DNA from 3 places in the Pseudomonas sp. MPR-R2A5 genome. Region 1 is predicted to be linked to each of the others. Evidence: riboswitches for the same ligand, from Rfam matches in the RefSeq annotation. Region 1 holds a riboswitch; each other region holds the start of a gene.
The links. A riboswitch is a leader RNA that binds a small molecule or an ion and turns the genes downstream of it on or off. The one in region 1 is predicted to bind cobalamin.

Region 1 (4,495 bases):
CCCGATGCCACCATGCAGCGAAATCAGGATGACCTTGGCATGGCGCAGCACTTCATCGACATACAGATCGACCGAGGCGTGGTTCTGCACCTGCATGGGGTTGGCCAGGCGCAGGCTCGGGTAGTCCTCGGGCAACTGCTGGGCGGCTTCGGCCAGCAGCGCCAGGCTGGAATCGCCGCTGCACAGAATCACCAGCTCGGCGGGGGTTTGCCCCAGGTCGGCGATATTGTCGTCCGCGACGAAGCCGCCGGGTTGAGTCCTGAGCAGGTGCATGGGTTAAACGTTGAGCGCTGCGCGCAATTGCGCTTCGAGGCCGGCCGCGTCCAGCGCCTGGCCGATCAGCACCAGGCGCGTGATACGCGCCTCGTCGGCCCCCCAGGCGCGGTCGAAGTGCTTGTCGAAACGCGTGCCCACGCCCTGGATCAGCAGGCGCATCGGCTTGTTCGGAATCGCCGCGAAGCCTTTGACACGCAGGATGCCGTGCTGCACCACCAACTGGGTCAGCGCGTCGAGCAACAGTGCCTCATCGGCCTGGGGCAGGTCGATGGAGATGGAGTCGAACGCGTCGTGGTCGTGGTCGTCTTCACCGTCGTGGTGATGATCGTGATGGCTGTGGCGGCCGTCGATATGCTCTTCGGAGCCGGCGCCCAGGCCAATCAGCACGTCCAGGGGCAGGCGACCGCTGCTGGCTTCGACGATCTTCACCGCGGGTGGCAGCTCTTCGGCCACTTCCAGGCGCACGCGGGCCAGGTCCTCGGGGCTGATCATGTCGCACTTGTTGAGGATCACCAGGTCGGCGCTGGCCAACTGGTCGGCGAACAGTTCATGCAACGGGGATTCGTGGTCCAGGTTCGGATCAAGCTTGCGCTGGGCATCGACCTGGTCCGGGAAGGCGGCGAAGGTGCCGGCGGCCACCGCCGGGCTGTCGACCACGGTGATCACCGCGTCGACGGTGCAGGCGCTGCGGATTTCCGGCCATTGGAAGGCTTGCACCAGGGGCTTGGGCAAGGCCAGGCCCGAGGTTTCGATGAGGATATGGTCGAGGTCGCCGCGACGGGCCACCAGTTCGCGCATCACCGGAAAGAACTCTTCCTGGACGGTGCAGCACAGGCAGCCGTTCGCCAGTTCATACACGCGGCCGTTGGCTTCTTCCTCGGTGCAACCGATCGAGCATTGCTTGAGGATCTCACCGTCAATGCCCAACTCGCCGAATTCGTTGACGATCACCGCAATGCGACGGCCCTGGGCGTTATCGAGCATGTGGCGCAGCAAGGTGGTTTTGCCCGAGCCGAGAAAGCCGGTAACGATAGTGACGGGAAGTTTGGCCAGTGTTTTCATCGGATGCCCTTGGGGGCGGGCATACGGGACGATAGGCCCTGCGTGGCGCGCAGCAGCAGATTTCGTCACCGGATCACCCCGCCCGGTTGAATTGGAAAATCGGTTGCGAGGCAGGTCTCCTGGCTTGGGGCTTGCGGGTCTTGCGACCGGCGCTGGCTGCGCCTTCCCGCCGCAATGGCAGTGGCGTGGCAGTCAGATAAACCCTTCACAGTTGCGGGGGCAGCCGCGGCTTGAACCGCGTTCCCTTCTTAGCTTCGGCCTGGGCCGAAGAACCTCGAAGGTGCAAGGCTACAGGGGCTCGGTCAATTTGACTACCGTCGCTCTGCATGCTTTCCTACACGCCTTGTTTCGGGTGCCCTTCACAGGGTGAAACGGGAAACCGGTGAGTCATAGCCTTATGACCAGTCCGGTGCTGCCCCCGCAACGGTAAGCGAGTGAAGCGTCAGATCCACTGTGCCTGTACGGCATGGGAAGGCGACGCTTTATAGACCCAGTGTCCCTCGCAAGCCCGGAGACCGGCCCGAATAACATCAGATAACAAACCCGCGGTGGGCGGGCGCTGTTAAAACCCTGCGTGCCCGGCTCGCGGGGTTTGCATGCGCTCGTTTCACCCTGAACACGATAGGGACGCGCCATGTCGATCATCAGCAGCACTTCGCACACCGCCAGCAGTACCGCCACCCTCAGCCAACGCCTGACCGCCGCCATCGGCGCCTCGATCCTGGGCGCGTGCCTGGTGTATTTCGCCGGGTTCTCGCATATCGAGGCGGTGCACAACGCAGCCCACGATACTCGCCACAGCGCCGCGTTCCCGTGCCACTGAGACCTGCCGACATGATCAAACGTATTGCGCAAACCGCAGGGTTCACCGGCTTGCTGGCCGCCCTGCTGCTGACCCTGCTGCAAAGCTTCTGGGTCGCTCCGCTGATTCTGCAGGCGGAAACCTTCGAAAAGGCCCCGGCCGCGACTGAAGTCGTGCACGAGCATGCCGCTGGCGCCGCTGCGCACACCCACGACGCCGAAGCCTGGGAGCCGGAAGACGGCTGGCAGCGTGTGCTGTCGACCACCGGCGGCAACCTGGTGGTCGCCGTCGGCTTCGCCCTGATGCTGGCCGGCCTCTATACCCTGCGCGCACCGACCCGCACGGCCCAAGGCTTGCTGTGGGGCCTGGCCGGCTACGCGACCTTTGTGTTGGCGCCGACCCTGGGCCTGCCGCCCGAGCTGCCGGGCACGGCCGCCGCCGACCTGGCGCAACGCCAGATCTGGTGGATCGGCACGGCCGCCTCCACTGCGGCCGGTATTGCGCTGTTGGTGTTCGGTGGCAACTGGCTGCTTAAAGGGCTGGGCGTGGCGATCCTCGTGGTGCCTCACGTAATCGGCGCCCCGCAGCCGCAAGTGCATTCGATGCTGGCGCCAGAGGCACTGGAAGCACAATTCAAGATCGCCTCGCAGTTGACCAACGTCGCCTTCTGGCTGGCCCTCGGCCTGATCAGCGCCTGGTTGTTTCGCCGCAACCGCGACGATCAATACTCGGCATGAAACTCGCGGTCGGCCTCGGTTGCCAGCGGGGCTGCGAATTGCACGCCCTGCTGGCGCTGTTTGACACGGCCCTCGCCGAAGCGGGTATCGAGCGCCAGCACATCACCGCACTGGCGAGTCTCGACCGCAAACAGGACGAGCCGGGGTTACTGGCCCTGGCGCATAGGTTGAACCTGCCATTGCAGTGCTTCAGCGCCGAACAGTTGGCCGCGTATGAAGGCCGTCTGAGCCATAAATCAGCGGTCGCCTTTGCCCACACCGGCTGTTACGGCATCGCCGAAAGCGCCGCCCTGGCCCTGGCCGAACAGCTCTCCCCAGGCCCTGCCCGCTTGCTGATCACCCGCAAGAAAACCGCCCAGGCCACCTTTGCATTGGCCTGCGCCGGCTGAAAAATCGATAATTGCGTCTTCCGATCATGAGCAATCTTCATGCTCGCCCGTTTTTCGACAGGAATCCTCCATGACCGTCTACTTCATCGGTGCCGGCCCCGGCGACCCGGAATTGATCACTGTCAAAGGCCAACGGCTGATCCGCAGTTGCCCGGTGATCATCTATGCCGGTTCGCTGGTACCGGCGGCCGTGCTGGAGGGGCATCAAGCGCAACTGGTGGTCAACAGCGCCGAACTGCACCTGGCGCAGATCATCGAGCTGATCAAGACCGCCCACGCCAACGGCCAGGATGTGGCGCGGGTGCATTCCGGCGATCCGAGCCTGTATGGGGCGATCGGCGAGCAGATTCGTCATCTGCGCGAGCTGGGCATCCCGTTCCAGATCATTCCGGGCGTGACCGCAGTCGCCGCCTGTGCCGCGCTGCTGGAGGCCGAACTGACCTTGCCGGACATCGCCCAGAGCGTAATCCTGACCCGTTACGCCGATAAAACCCGCATGCCGGCCGGCGAGGACTTCGACAGCCTGGCCCGCCACGGCACCACCATGGCGATCCACCTGGGGGTCAACCACCTGGAGAAGATCGTCGCAGAGCTGCTGCCGCACTATGGCGCGGATTGCCCGATTGCCGTGGTGCACCGGGCAACCTGGCCGGATCAGGATTGGGCGGTGGGCACACTCAGCGATATTGCCGACAAAGTCGCCGCCAAGGGCTTTCGGCGTACGGCGCTGATCGTGGTGGGCCGGGTGCTGGCGAGTGACAGTTTCAGTGAGTCGTCGTTGTATCGGGCGGGGCATGCGCACCTTTATCGACCTTGATAATTCACTTTATAAAACTAAAACAATGCATTGATTTAAATGAACAAATGCAAAAAAATTTGGGAGGGGGCTTGCCCCCGATCGCAGTGTGTCAGCCTGCTCAAGAAGCGACTGAGGCACCGCTATCGGGGGCAAGCCCCCTCCCACATTTGACCCTCCTTGTCAGGGAGATAGCGTCAGCATTCGAATTTGATTTTTTAATTCACAAATCATCAACAACACACTGATTTAACTGAATAAATGCAAAAAATGTGGGAGGGGGCTTGCCCCCGATGGCAGTGTGTCAGCCTGCTCATGAGGCGACTGAGGCACCGCTATCGGGGGAAAGCCCCCTCCCACACTTGATATTCAGCGTTAGATAGATTGCGTAAATAGCTGAATTTTAAGAATAAAAAACGGCGCTCACGGGGCG
Region 2 (4,495 bases), on a different contig from region 1:
AGGTGAATATCGCGCAGCAACTGGGCCTCTCGCACCTTGAAGCCCAGGGCCGTGCAGCTCAGCACCGTCATCGCGCATTCCTCCGGCCGATCAGGATCAGCGCAAATACCGGCGCGCCGACGAGTGCGGTGACCACGCCCACCGGAATGACCTGGCCCTTGATCAAGGTGCGTGACAGCACATCGGCTGTAATCAAAAACAACGCGCCTCCCAAGGCGCTGGCCGGCAGCAGGCGTGAGTGCCCGGTACCGAGCAACAGGCGTGCGGCGTGAGGGATGACCAGGCCGACAAAACCAATGGAGCCGACAATCGACACCATCACCGCGGTGACCAACGCCGCGCAGCCCACCAGCACAAATTGCACGCGGCGCACCGGGATGCCGAGGGACGCCGCCGAGTCGCTGCCGAAGGTGAATGCATCCAGTGCGCGGCGGTGCCACAGGCACACCGCCAACCCCGCGACGGCCACCGGTACCGCCAGCCACACCGACGACCAACGCACGCCGCTGAGATTACCCAGCAACCAGAACAGGATGCCGCGCGCCTGTTCGGAGCTGGCGGACTTGGTGATCAGGAACGCGGTCAGCGCGTTGAACAGCTGCGAACCGGCGATGCCTGCCAGGATGATCTGGCCGGTGCCGCTCGACGACCCGCTGGCCCGGGCGAGCAAAATCACCAGCGCAAACGCCGCCATCGCCCCGGCAAAGGCGCCGGCGGACAGCGAGATCAAGCCACCGCCGACCCCCATCAGCACCACCAGCACCGCGCCGGTCGAGGCACCGGCGCTGATGCCAAGCAGGTAGGGATCGGCCAAGGGGTTGCGCAACAACGACTGCAGAATCACCCCGCATGTGGCCAGCCCCGCACCGCAGGCGGCGGCGACCAGCGTGCGAGTGAGGCGATAGTTCCACACCACGCCTTCGTCGATAGGGTCCAGCGCGTAGCCAGCGGCCCACAGTTTATTGGCCAACACCTGGAGCACTACCTGCGGCTCGATGGCGGTTTCGCCGATGGCTACGCCGGCCAGTATGGCGATCAACAGCAGCGCCAGGGCGAGAAGCGTTCTGCTCATTTGGGCAGGTCGTAGCTGTCGATGGCGCTCGCCAGTTGGTCGAGCCCATCGAAAGTACGCACGCTGGCCTGTAGGGCCATGGCGTCAAGGATGATGATGCGGTTGTGTTTCACCGCGTCCATGTTGCGTGTCACCGGGTCGCTGCGCAGGAAGGCCAGTTTCTGTTCGTAGTTGTCGGCCGGGTAGCGGCGGCGGTCCATGCGCGCGATCACCAGGAAGGTGGGGTTGGCTTTGGCGAGGGTTTCCCAGCCGACGGCGGGCCACTCTTCATCGGACTGCACCACGTTGTGCAAGCCGAGGGTTTGCAGCATGAATTCGGGGACACCCTTGTGGCCGGCCACATAGGGATCGCTGGCCATTTCGGCGCTGGAGAACCACACCAGCGCACTGGCCTGCTTGAGGCCCTTGTTGCGGGCGGTGGCGACGGACTTGGCCAGGCGCGCCTTGAGCGCCTCGTTCAGTTGCTGGCCGCGGTCCGGCACGTCGAAAATCTCGGCCAGTTGGCTGATGCTTTTATAAATGGTGTCGATGCGGAACGGCTCCAGGCGTGTGCCGTCGGCGCCCACCAGGTTGTTCTTGCCTTCGCAGTCGGAGGGCAGCAGGTAGGTGGGGATCTTCAATTCATGAAACTGCTCGCGGGTGCCGACCACGCCTTGTGGGCCAACCACCCATTCCAACTCGGCGGCCACCAGTTGCGGGCGCTTGGCAATGACCGCTTCGAAGCTTGGCTCATTGTTGGCCAGGCGCTCGATGGTGTCGTTCTGTGCCTTGAACTGCGGCAACACGTTGTTGAACCACAACGCCGTGCCGACCACTGTGTTGCCCACACCCAGGGCGTAGAGCATTTCGGTCGCCGCCTGGCCAATGGTTACGCTGCGGGCGGGCGCTTGCTGAAAGGTCAGGGTGCTGCCGCAGTTCTCCAGCGTCAGCGGGTAGTGGGTGGGCGTCGCCTGGGCCAGGGCACAGAAGCCCAGGCCGGTGAGCAAGGCGGTAACGCGTGGCAGCATGGGGCAATCTCCTGGGAGCCGTACGTGGAACTGGGGAGGTACGGTTCGGAAATACGCCCTCGGACGCTGCGGTGGAGGCAGCCAAGGATGTCCTTCCCGGACACCCCGCCGGTTAGTGGTTTTACTGGGCCGGCAGGTCTCCTGACTGATGCGTCTTCACCCGGCTCCAGCCTTCCCGGAGGGTATCCAGTGGCGTTGAGGAGCAGGCTCGGCATCTACAGTTGCGGGGGCAGTTCCGATTGACGCGGGGGTACCGCGCTTCGGATTCCCTATTAGTCCCGTTTGGGAACCGGCGCGGTATGGTAGTCGATTGGGCTGGGGAGGGGGAACCGAATGGCGGCTTTCTGTAGGCGCGTATAGGCTCGCGCCCACATAAAGCCGCGGTAACCGGTCAGAGGCGTATATCTTCAGGGCCGCGGATCAGTGCTTCAATTCGCGTCCCCGTGGCGCGCTCTTCATTGCTGAAACCGTCGTAGTCGGCCAGGTTGGCGAAACGGATGCCGGTCAATTGCTCGATCTGGATCACACTGCGCCGGTAGGTCCGCAGTTGGCCAAATACCAGATCAAGCTGACCGAGTTCACGGCTCTGGTCGATCATGTAGGCGCTGGCAGAGGGCTTGCCGTCGTCGCCGAGGTAGGCCACCACTTTCCAGAATGCCTTGGGGATTTTCACGCCGCGGTAGACACGGTCGTCATCGGCCAACACCGGGCCGGTAAACACCGTGGCCCGGGCCTTCCAGCGTTGTGTGTTGTCGAGAATGTAGTCTTCGAGCTCCAGCCAGGTCTTCTGGTTGAACCCGCTCATCTGCGGCGAGCAATTGGTGAAATGGAACGTGTCGAGGTTGGCGGTGTTGGCCTCGTCGCCCCAGTTGGGATCCTGTCGTCGCACCAGGTGGCCGCGATCCAGGCCGTTGTTGGTGTAGAGCTCGTCGCCGATCTGCGCGCTGATGGGCAGGCGGCCGTCGTAGGCCCAGGTGTCGTTGCTGCGAACGATATCCACCGCCTGTCCGCCGTCGATATTCACGCCCACATAGAGCGCCATCCGTCGGGAACGTGACAGGGTCACCGAGAAATGCGTGTAGTCCAGGCGCAGCGGCTGGACGTCAGTTGCCAATGCCTCATCCACCGTGGGCCACGGCACGGCGAAGCCGCTGAGAAAGTCGGGTGCGTAGCCACGCCGGTCCTGCAGATCCTTGGCGGGCGTCACACGGGGCGTCGCCGCCCTGGCTTCCATCAGGCTGGGGGTGGCCGGGATCAACGGGCGTAGATCGACGAGCCGGGGGCGGTGGGTCAGGTCAATTTTGGCTTTGCGTGCTGGCATCGCGAGTTCCTCGCAGTCTTGGGTAAACACGACTGCAACACAGGTTCATGACAATTAGGGCCAGGTGCCCGCAGCAGGGCTATCCTGAACCGGTGACCCGGACGTTCATTACCCGCCAAAAGGAGCCAGCCCATGTGTGTTCGCCACCCGCGCCAGGCGATTTTCTGCCTGATCCCGCCTTACATCCTCGACCAGATCGCGCGTAACGGTAATAAAACGCAACGGGACGTCGCGCTACGTACCCGCGCCAAGGACAGCACGTTCCGCTCGTTGCGCATGGTCGCCGAGCCCGCTCATGGCCCGGCCCGTATGGCCTTGGCCATGGGCGCCGGCAAACGGCGTTCGATCTACGGCGCCGAGGGCACGGATAGCCTGCCAGGCAAGCTGATCCGCGGCGAAGGGCAGCCCGCCAGCGGCGATGCGGCCGTAGACGAAGCTTATGACGGTTTGGGCGCCACGTTCGATTTTTTTGACCAGGTCTTCGACCGCAACTCCATCGACGATGCCGGTATGGCGCTGGACGCGACCGTGCATTTTGGCCAGAACTACAACAATGCGTTCTGGAACTCGACCCAGATGGTGTTTGGTGATGGCGATCAGCAATTATTCAACCGGTTCACGATCGCGCTTGATGTGATTGGCCATGAATTGGCCCACGGCGTGACCGAGGATGAAGCCAAGCTGATGTATTTCAATCAATCCGGCGCCTTGAACGAGTCGTTGTCGGATGTGTTTGGCTCGCTGATCAAACAGTACTCGTTGCAGCAGAAGGCGCAAGATGCCGATTGGTTGATCGGCAAAGGGTTGTTTACCGACAAGATCAAAGGCATTGCGCTGCGCTCGATGAAAGCACCCGGTACTGCCTTTGACGACAAGTTGCTGGGCAAGGATCCACAACCGGGGCATATGGATGATTTCGTACAGACTTACGAGGACAATGGCGGGGTGCATATCAATTCTGGCATTCCCAACCATGCGTTCTATCAGGTGGCCACGAAGCTGGGTGGGTTTGCCTGGGAACGTGCGGGGCGGATCTGGTATGACGCATTGCGCGATGCACGCTTGCGGCCGAACTCAGGGTTCCTGCGCTTCGCG
Region 3 (4,495 bases), on a different contig from region 1:
ATAACCAGTTTATCCACTCCAGCAGCCGTCGCAGTGGCGGTGTTCGAGTCGACAACCTGGGTGACAGCTACTGGAGCAAAACCTTTATCGAAGCCAAGCGCGCACTCGCCATGGCCCCGACAACGGTTACCGCCAGCAAGTAAAGTTAAAGTGATACTTGAAGTTTGACGTGTAAGCGCTAGAATCCCTGGATATTGTTGTAATCCGTTCGCGCAAGCTTTGCTTGCGCGTTCTGGTTTTCAGCGTTCGGCAGCGAAAGCCGCATCCAGACCAGGATTGTTCTGCACATGTCGACCTCGGCCCGCCTGATTCTTATTGTTTGCGCCGCGCTCCTCAGCGCCTGCGCAAGCCGCACACCGCCACCCGCTCACGTAGCGGCCAAGCCTAAGCCGGTGTTCAACTATTCCAGCCAAAGTTTCTCGCCTGCTGCTGAAGATGTGCTCTTCCGCGCGCTGGGCCTGGTCGGCACGCCTTACCGATGGGGCGGCAATACGCCGGATTCGGGTTTTGATTGCAGTGGCTTGATCGGCTTCGTCTACCGCGATGCCGCTGGCATTTCCCTGCCGCGCACCACCCGCGAATTGATCGTGATGCGCGCCCAGGATGTCAGCGAAGAAAACCTGCAGACCGGTGACTTGCTGTTCTTTGCCACCGGTGGTGGGTCACAGGTCAGTCATGCCGGGATCTATGTAGGCGAAGGGCGCTTTGTGCATGCGCCACAAACGGGCGGTACGGTGAAGCTGGACACCTTGTCCAAAGCCTATTGGCAGAACGCCTACCTGAGTGCCAAGCGCGTGTTGCCGGCTGAGCACTTGGCCCGCAATCCCTAAGCCAGAAACCGAACCCAATGTGGGAGGGAGCAAGCTCCCTCCCACATTTTTTGTGGTGGTCTTGAGAAAAGTTACTTAACAGCAGACACCCGCCACACCTTATTCCCCACATCATCCGCCACCAGCAGGTCCCCCTGCTGATCGATCACCACACCCACCGGCCGGCCCATGGCGTTTTCATCCTTGTCGAGGAACCCGGTCAGCACGTCCACTGGCTGCCCCTTGGGCTTGCCACCTTCGAACGGCACAAAGATCACCTTGTAGCCACTGTGCGGCTTGCGGTTCCATGACCCGTGCTGGCCGATAAAGGCGCCGTTGACGAACGGTGCAGGTAATTTGCTGCCTTCGGCGAAGGTCAGCCCCAGCGAAGCGGTATGCGGGCCGACGGCGTAGTCTGGCGCGATCGCCTTGGCGACCAGGGCCGGGTCCTGTGGTGTGACACGCACATCCACATGTTGCCCGTAGTAGCTGAATGGCCAGCCATAAAACGCGCCATCCTTGACCGAGGTGATGTAGTCCGGCACCAGGTCGCTGCCGATCTCATCGCGCTCGTTGACCGCGGTCCACAGCTTGCCGCTCTGCGGTTCCCAGGCCATGCCGTTGGGGTTGCGCAGGCCCGAAGCGAAAATCCGGTGCTGGCCACTGGCGCGATCGACTTCCCAGATCGCCGCCCGACCTTGTTCCGCTTCCAGGCCGTTCTCGCCGACGTTGCTGTTGGAACCGACGCTCACATACAACTTGCTGCCGTCCTTGCTGGCTACCACGTTTTTCGTCCAGTGGTGGTTGATGCTGCCGCCCGGCAGGTCGACCACCGTGGTGCCGGCCTGCGTGATTGCGGTTTCGCCCGGTTGATAGGGAAAGCGCAGCAGCTTGTCTGAGTCGGCCACGTAGAGGTCGTTGCCCACCAGGGTCATGCCGAACGGCGAGTTGAGATTTTCCAGGAAGACCGTGCGGGTCTCGGCGACGCCATCGTGATCGGCATCGCGCAGCAAGGTGATGCGGTTCGGGCTGGGCACGCCGGCACCGGCACGGCCCATGACCTTTTCCATTACCCAGCCGCGAATGCCCTTGGCGTCATCCGGCTTGGGCGGCGCATTGGTTTCGGCCACCAACACATCGCCATTGGGTAGCACATACAGCCAGCGAGGGTGATCCAGGCCTTCGGCGAACGCTGTCACTTGGGTGCCCGCGGCGGCGGTTGGCTTCATGCCATCAGGCCAGCCAATGGCTGGGGCGATATTCACGGTGGGGATCAGGGTCTTGTTGGGCTCTGGCAGTTGGGGCGAAGGGCCGGTGCCATCCGATACCTTCAAGGTCGAGCTTTCTCCGCAGGCAGCGAGGGTGCCTGCGACCATGATCAGTAGGGCGAGTCTTGTTTTATGCATGGTTTTCTCCTGAATGCCTGTAAGGGTAGAGGAGTGCTGCGGCACGATGGTTCAAGTGCAAGGCCAGCTTTAATTGACGCTCCCCCCCCAACCCACTAACCTTCGCGACTTGTTTCAGGTGCTCTGTGACCCAAGGGTCGACTGAGTGAAACAGGGAAGCCGGTGAGTGAGCGCACTTGTACACAGTGTTGCCGCAATTCCGGCGCTGCCCCCGCAACGGTAAATGAGTCAAGACGGTGCTATTGGCCACTGTATCGCGCTGCGATATGGGAAGGCGCAGCGTCGGCCTGCTTTCTATAAAGCGAGCCACTCATGAGTCCGGAGACCGGCCTGGATCATCCAACAGCATCACGGTGGGCGATGCTTGGCTGTCTGTTTTTGTTTTTTCCTGCCCGCCGTTTTTGTCCAGCCCCAACGGAGAGCTGCCATGACCGATTCCCCCGACCGCGACGAACGCCACCTGGCGCGCATGCTGCGCAAAAAAGCCGTGATTGACGAGCGCATTGCCAATTCCCCGAACGAATGCGGTTTGCTGCTGGTGCTGACCGGCAACGGCAAAGGCAAAAGCAGCTCTGCGTTCGGCATGCTCGCGCGCGCCATGGGCCACGGCATGCAGTGCGGCGTGGTGCAGTTCATCAAAGGCCGTAACAGCACCGGCGAAGAATTGTTCTTCCGGCGTTTCCCCGAACAAGTGCGCTTTCACGTCATGGGCGAAGGCTTCACCTGGGAAACCCAGGACCGCCAGCGCGACATCGCCGCCGCCGAGGCCGCCTGGGCCGTGTCTCGCGAACTGCTGCAAGACCCGAGCATCGGCCTAGTGGTGCTGGATGAGCTGAACATCGCCCTCAAGCATGGCTACCTCGACCTGGACCAGGTACTGAGCGACCTGCAAGCCCGTCCGCCGATGCAGCACGTGGTGGTTACCGGCCGTGGCGCCAAGCCGGAGTTGATCGAGATGGGTGACACCGTCACCGAAATGGGCATGCTCAAGCACGCGTTCCAGGCCGGTATCAAGGCACAGAAGGGCGTCGAACTTTGAATCAGCCCCGTCATTGTCCGGCCGTACTGATCGCCGCACCGGCGTCCGGCCAGGGCAAAACCACGGTCACCGCTGCGCTGGCCCGTTTGCACCGCAACCTGGGGCGCAAAGTACGCGTGTTCAAATGCGGCCCGGACTTCCTCGACCCGATGATCCACGAACGCGCCAGCGGTGCGCCGGTGTATCAGTTGGATATGTGGATGGTTGGCGAGCAGGAAAGTCGTCGCTTGCTGTGGGAAGCGGCAGGGGAGGCCGACCTGATCCTGATCGAAGGCGTCATGGGCCTGTTTGACGGTACGCCGTCCAGCGCCGACCTGGCGCGGCACTTCGGTGTGCCGGTGCTGGCGGTGATCGACGGCACCGCCATGGCCCAGACCTTCGGTGCCCTGGCCCTGGGCCTGGCGCGTTATCAGCCGGACTTGCCGTTTGCCGGTGTGTTGGCCAACCGTGTCGGCACCTTGCGCCATGCGCAACTGCTCGAAGGGAGCCTCACCGAAGGCCTGCGCTGGTACGGCGCGTTGTCCCGTGAAACCGGGATTGAGTTGCCCAGCCGCCATCTTGGCCTGGTGCAAGCCAGCGAACTGAATGACCTCGACGTACGCCTGGACGCCGCTGCCCAGGCCCTGGGCAACAGTTGTGAAGTTGCCTTGCCGCCGCCGGTGACCTTCGCCGCGCCTGAAGTGATCGAAGCCGAACCGCTGCTCGCCGGTGTGCGCATCGCCGTGGCCCGTGACGAAGCCTTTGCCTTCACCTATGGCGCCAGCCTGGATCTATTGCGGGCGATGGGGGCCGAGTTGCGCTTTTTCTCACCGATTCATGATCGCCAAGTGCCCGAGGCCGACAGCCTCTATCTGCCAGGCGGGTACCCGGAGCTGCATCACCAGGCGCTGGCGGAAAACACCTCGATGCTCGATGCCATCCGTGCCCATCATGCTGCCGGTAAACCCTTGCTTGCCGAGTGTGGCGGCATGCTCTACCTGCTGGACTCGCTCACCGATGTCGACGGCACCCGTGCCGAGCTGGTCGGCCTGTTGCAGGGGGATGCGGTGATGCAGAAGAAACTGGCGGCCCTTGCCCTGCAAAGCGTCGAGTTGCCGGAAGGCGTATTGCGCGGGCACACCTACCACCATTCCCTGACCAGCACCGACTGGCAACCGATCGCCCGTGGCTTGAGCCCCAACGGCGGGCGGGGTGCCGAGGCGGTGTATCGGCAAGGGCGGATGACCGCTTCCTACGTGCAC

Region 2: another riboswitch for cobalamin. It lies ahead of AC1Q6I_RS31680 (ABC transporter substrate-binding protein); the one in region 1 lies ahead of cobW (cobalamin biosynthesis protein CobW).
Region 3: another riboswitch for cobalamin. It lies ahead of cobO (cob(I)yrinic acid a,c-diamide adenosyltransferase); the one in region 1 lies ahead of cobW (cobalamin biosynthesis protein CobW).

The regions. Positions count from the first base shown of each region.
Region 1 is NZ_JBXAFK010000017.1:40,023-44,517, reverse strand. Features, by position in the region: gene cobN (cobaltochelatase subunit CobN) at 1-273, opposite strand, end outside; gene cobW (cobalamin biosynthesis protein CobW) at 277-1,338, opposite strand; cobalamin riboswitch at 1,431-1,630, opposite strand; cobalamin riboswitch at 1,672-1,876, shown strand; gene AC1Q6I_RS14185 (CbtB domain-containing protein) at 1,973-2,161, shown strand; gene AC1Q6I_RS14180 (CbtA family protein) at 2,173-2,877, shown strand; gene AC1Q6I_RS14175 (cobalamin biosynthesis protein) at 2,874-3,266, shown strand; gene cobM (precorrin-4 C(11)-methyltransferase) at 3,337-4,083, shown strand.
Region 2 is NZ_JBXAFK010000067.1:20,420-24,914, forward strand. Features, by position in the region: gene AC1Q6I_RS31670 (ABC transporter ATP-binding protein) at 1-71, opposite strand, end outside; gene AC1Q6I_RS31675 (FecCD family ABC transporter permease) at 68-1,072, opposite strand; gene AC1Q6I_RS31680 (ABC transporter substrate-binding protein) at 1,069-2,079, opposite strand; cobalamin riboswitch at 2,194-2,388, opposite strand; gene AC1Q6I_RS31685 (DNA/RNA non-specific endonuclease) at 2,471-3,400, opposite strand; gene AC1Q6I_RS31690 (M4 family metallopeptidase) at 3,533-4,495, shown strand, end outside.
Region 3 is NZ_JBXAFK010000003.1:206,076-210,570, forward strand. Features, by position in the region: gene AC1Q6I_RS03665 (C40 family peptidase) at 1-143, shown strand, start outside; gene AC1Q6I_RS03670 (C40 family peptidase) at 288-830, shown strand; gene AC1Q6I_RS03675 (PQQ-dependent sugar dehydrogenase) at 902-2,215, opposite strand; cobalamin riboswitch at 2,315-2,563, shown strand; gene cobO (cob(I)yrinic acid a,c-diamide adenosyltransferase) at 2,643-3,254, shown strand; gene AC1Q6I_RS03685 (cobyrinic acid a,c-diamide synthase CobB) at 3,251-4,495, shown strand, end outside.